Regions from separate parts of the uncultured Haliea sp. genome, predicted to be linked through region 1. Evidence: predicted binding sites of a transcription regulator. Region 1 holds the regulator's gene; the other holds the start of a gene.

Evidence for each region. The regulator FNR, encoded in region 1, switches genes on or off when oxygen is low (the NO sensors DNR and NnrR bind a similar motif). The targets are predictions, from matches to a motif close to TTGATNNNNATCAA.
Region 2: the regulator FNR is predicted to act here: its motif matches at 1,182-1,195, upstream of AACZ17_RS08760 (acetyl-CoA hydrolase/transferase C-terminal domain-containing protein).

The regions. Positions count from the first base shown of each region.
Region 1 covers NZ_CAXBAE010000001.1:215,665-217,865, reverse strand. Annotated here, with positions in the region: gene AACZ17_RS00995 (Yip1 family protein) at 1-444, opposite strand, end outside; gene fnr (fumarate/nitrate reduction transcriptional regulator Fnr) at 561-1,313, opposite strand; gene AACZ17_RS00985 (hypothetical protein) at 1,406-2,201, opposite strand, start outside.
Region 2 covers NZ_CAXBAE010000006.1:19,941-22,141, reverse strand. Annotated here, with positions in the region: gene AACZ17_RS08760 (acetyl-CoA hydrolase/transferase C-terminal domain-containing protein) at 1-1,108, opposite strand, end outside; gene holA (DNA polymerase III subunit delta) at 1,229-2,201, opposite strand, start outside.

The sequences.
Region 1 (2,201 bases):
GAGCAGATACACAGACCAGCTCACCGCTACCACCCCAATCAGCAGGTCGACCCAGAGCAGGGGGTAGAACCCCGCCGCGCCGAAGACAAACATCGGTGTAGCGGTGAGACCCGCGACCACGATGCCCTTGGCGAAAGATGTTTCCGCCCCATAGGTGCCCGCCATCCAGTGGATGAAGTAACCCACCGCGACGACGCAGCCGACCATGGCGAAGTAGAACAGGATGCAGAGTTGTAGCGCGCTGTCATAGGTCAGGCGTATGGCGGGCCCGTTGCCCACTGTCCAGCCCACGTCAGTGGTGCCGAAATACCAGGCAACCGCAGGAATCAGGGCGAGCAACCAGGGGTAGAGCACCAGGATGTTCTGGCTGCTGGTCGGCAGGCCGGCAACGCTGCGCCACTGGGCGCCGGGTTTGGTCAGAAGACCGATCGTGTGCTGGATCATGTGTTTTTTTTCTCCCCAAAGAATGACTGGTGCCGGGCACAGGCGAAGTGTACCGGGCCGCACGCCCGCGGCCATGATGCAGATCAAGAATCGGCGGGGTCGTCCCGCTCGAGGTGTCAGTTGGCGATGTTGGCTGCCAGCTGCAGGGCTTCCTGATCCAGGATTTCGATTTCCTTGTTGTCGACGCAGAGGATGCCGTTTTTCTGCATCCTGCTGAAGACCCGGCTGATGGTTTCCACGGTCAGGCCCAGGTAGTTGCCGATATCCACCCGCGACATGGGCAGGCGGAACTGGCTGGCGCTCAGGTTGCGCCGCGCGTTGCGGCTGGCAATGCTGAGCAACAGGGTGGCGACGCGCTCGTCAGCGGAGTTTTTGCTGAGCAGTGTGATCAGCAGCTGATCCTCGGTGATTTCACGGCTCATGAGCTGGAACAGGTGGCGCTGCAGGCTGGGCATGGAGGCGCTCAGGCGCTCCAGGGAATCAAAAGGTATGGCGCAGATGGCCGAGGTCTCCAGCGCCCGCGCCGAGGAGGCGTGGCTGTTGTTGCTGATGCCGTCCATACCGAGGATTTCACCGGGAAAATAGAAGCCGGTAACCTGCTCGCGACCGTCGCTGGTGGTGCGATAGCCCTTTACGGCACCCGAACGCACGGCGTAGATGGACTGGAACGGCGTACCTTCGTGGTAGAGCAGTTCGTTCTTCTGCAGCGGCTTGCTGCGCTGGATGATGCTTTCCAGCTGTTCCAGATCCTGGTGGTTGATGGCCAGTGGCAGGCAGATTTTGCTCAGGCGGCAGGTTTCGCAGTTGACCTTGTACTCGTGGGTGCACGAGCGCAAGGGCGCGGTTTCACTGACATCTTGCAGGCGCATGGACATGCGTGACTCCCCTGGTTTGTAACGCGCAGTATAGTGTATTTGGCGGGGCTACTGAACCTCTGTGGGCCGGCTTGCAAAACGATTTTCTAGCCCAGCGAGGCCACGCTTTTCAGCACCAGTCGCACCAGTTCCGCCTGCCGCGAAGCCCCGGTCTTGGCGAAGATGGACTTGAGTTGTGCGCGGGCGGTGTGCTGCGAGATATTCTGCGCCTCAGACACCTCAGCCAGGCTCAGTCCCCGCGACAGCAGGATGGCAAGGTTGGCCTCGGCAGGGGTGAGATCAAACAGCTGGCCGAGGGTGCCCTGAGAGCTGGGCTCATTCAGGTCCGGGTCGGAAATGAACACGGCAACGCAGGGGCTGGACTGGCCCTCACCCCACTCTGAAACCGGGACTGGGCGCAGTACCAGCCCCAGTTGTGCCCGATCGCCGCCCCGAGGTACACGCAGGGCATGGATGACGGACGCCTCACCCCGGTGCAGGGCCTTGATGATGGTATCCAGTGCGGTCTGCAGCTCGCGATTCTTGTCCCGTCCTTCAATGACCAGGTGTTGTCCACGTATGCTGAGGCCGTTGTCGCCTTCCAGCAGGGCGCGTGCGACGGTGTTGGCGCTGAGGACGCGGCCCTGCTCGTCGAGCACGATGGTGGCCACCGCCAGCTGTTCCACGGCGCCGGCGTACAGGTTGCGCTCCGAGGCGGTGCGCCCCAGGGTGGCATACAGCTGGATGGAGAGACGCAGGTGGGGCGCGATGCGGGCAATGGCGGCGCGCTCGTCGTCGTTGAAGGGCGGCTCGGTGTGACGCCGGGAAAATCGCAGGCGTGCCAGCATCCCTCCGGGCTCCACCGTGTCCAGGCCGAGAATGCGAAACAGCCCGGCGGACTTC
Region 2 (2,201 bases), on a different contig from region 1:
GGGTTTGCAGGCATTCGGGCGTCAGTTGTTCGGGCAGCACATTGCAGCGGCGCAGATAGTCCAGCAGGCGGGCATCGATCGCTTCTGAAATCAGCCCGTCATTCAGACCCTGTTGCAGCGCGAGCAGGTCGTAGACCCGGCGCTTCACGACCCCGGCCTCCATCAGGTGCAGCATGCCGTTGACGAACATCTCCGTGGAGACGTAGAGGCCCTGCTCGAACGGGCCGTGTTCGGTTTGGCAGCCGCTGTCGATACGGGTCAGCCTGTCGACCGCGTCCTGCCAGGCGGCGGGCTCTTGCTGGCGCAGGATAAGCGCATGGGCGACCGCATCGCCCAGGGCGCCGATACCGATTTGCAGGGTGCCGCCGTCCACCACCAGCGTGCTGGCATGTAGCGCGGTGGCGTAGTCGGCGGCGGGTACAGCGGCGTTGGGCACGGCAAACAGGGTGCGCTGGTACGCCGGGTTTTCTACAACGCCGTCAAACAGGGTGGCGGGCACTTCCGCGTCATGGCGCATGAAGGGGAGATCCCGGTGAACCTGGGCAAAGCAGAGGAAATCGTTCTGCCCTTGTGCGCGCTTGCTGCGAATGACATCCAGCGCCACGTCCGGGTTGCAGGACAGGCTGAGTGACAGCCCGTGGTCCGTATCGCGCGCGGCCACCAGTTGCAGCAGCACGTTCACCCCGGCGGCCATCATGTCGCGGGCAATGTGCGTGTAATTGCTGGAGATGTACTGCTGCTGCGCTGCGGGCATGTTTTTCATTGATCCGGCTTTGAAGTACAGCTCGCTCACCTGGATGTTGGGCGGCAGCCCGCCAGCGCGCTGGGCCTCCATATACGCCAGCGGTTCATAGTCGCCAAAAATACGCTCCACAATGGGGCCGGCCAGCTCCGCCTCAATGTGACTGGCGGGCTTGGGCACCTCCAGCGACAGAGCGGTGTAGATGTGCAGCTCAATGTCCGGATCCTGCTCGGCACGCCGGAAAAACGCATTGATCAGCTGCACCGGTTTGCCCAGGCCGAGTGGGGCACCCAGTCGAATTGTCTTACCCAGCCTGGCGATTGTGTAATCGACGCAGGCTTCCGCTGTTGCAAACCGCTCTGTCATGGTCATCTCGCTCTTTGCCAGTTTTTTTGGTGCAGGAACAAGACTATCAAAGCACAGGCGCCAGGGGGGTATCTTGATCTGGCGCAAGGCCGGCAGCCGCCGGGTGGCCGGAAGGGGAGATCAGCCGGCGAGGGTCAGCAGGAGGCGGTCCAGGCGATCCCAGGGGTTACCGTCGGCATAGCCCTTGACGCTGCCATCGACCTGCAATGCATCCTGCAGCAGAGCGCCCAGAGTGCGACTGCTGTGGCGTCGCAGGGCGCGGGTGACGGCAGCTTCGCGGCTCTTCCAGACCCGGTGACTGTTGAGCACGGTGCCCAGCGGCTGGCATGCCTCGACCTCGAGCTGCAGCGCATACAGCGTACGAATTTCCCGTGCCACCGCCCACAGCAGCGGCACGACATCGGTGCCCTCGGCCCGCAGGCCGTGCAGCATGCGCAAGGTCGCTTCGGGTTTGCCGGCCAGCGCGGTATCGACCATGGTGAAGAGGTTGTAGCGCGCGTTGTCCAGCACAGCGGTAGTGACTGTCTGCAGGGTGACGTTATCCCCGCCGGCCAGCAGTTTCAGCTTTTCGACTTCCTGTACGGCTGCATACAGATTGCCCTCGAGACGTTCGGCGAGCAGTTCCAGTGCATCCTCATCAATGCCCAGACCCGCCTGGCCCAGTCTCTGGCGCAGCCAGCGGGGCATGTCGCGCGCGGTTACGGGCCACACCTGGACCACGGCGCCGACTTTGTCCAGCGCCTTGAACCACTTGCTGTTCTGGGACTGGCGGTCGATTTTGCCGCTGATGACGAGGAGTACGTCGTCGCCGCTGGCCTGCTCCAGGTAGGCACAGAGCGCCTTGCTGCCCTCGGCGCCCGGCTTGCCGTCCGGGAGACGCAGCTCAATCACCTTGCGCTCCCCGAACAGGGACAATTCCGCGGCGCTGTGCAGCAGTGCTTCCCAGCTGAAGTCTTTGGGTGCTGTATCCAGCACCTCGCGCTCCGTGCATCCGGCGGCGCGAGCCGCGCTGCGTACGAGGTCGGCACACTCCTGCAGCAGCAGCGGCTCATCGCCCGTCAACAGGTAAACCGGCAGGCACTGGTCCTGCAGG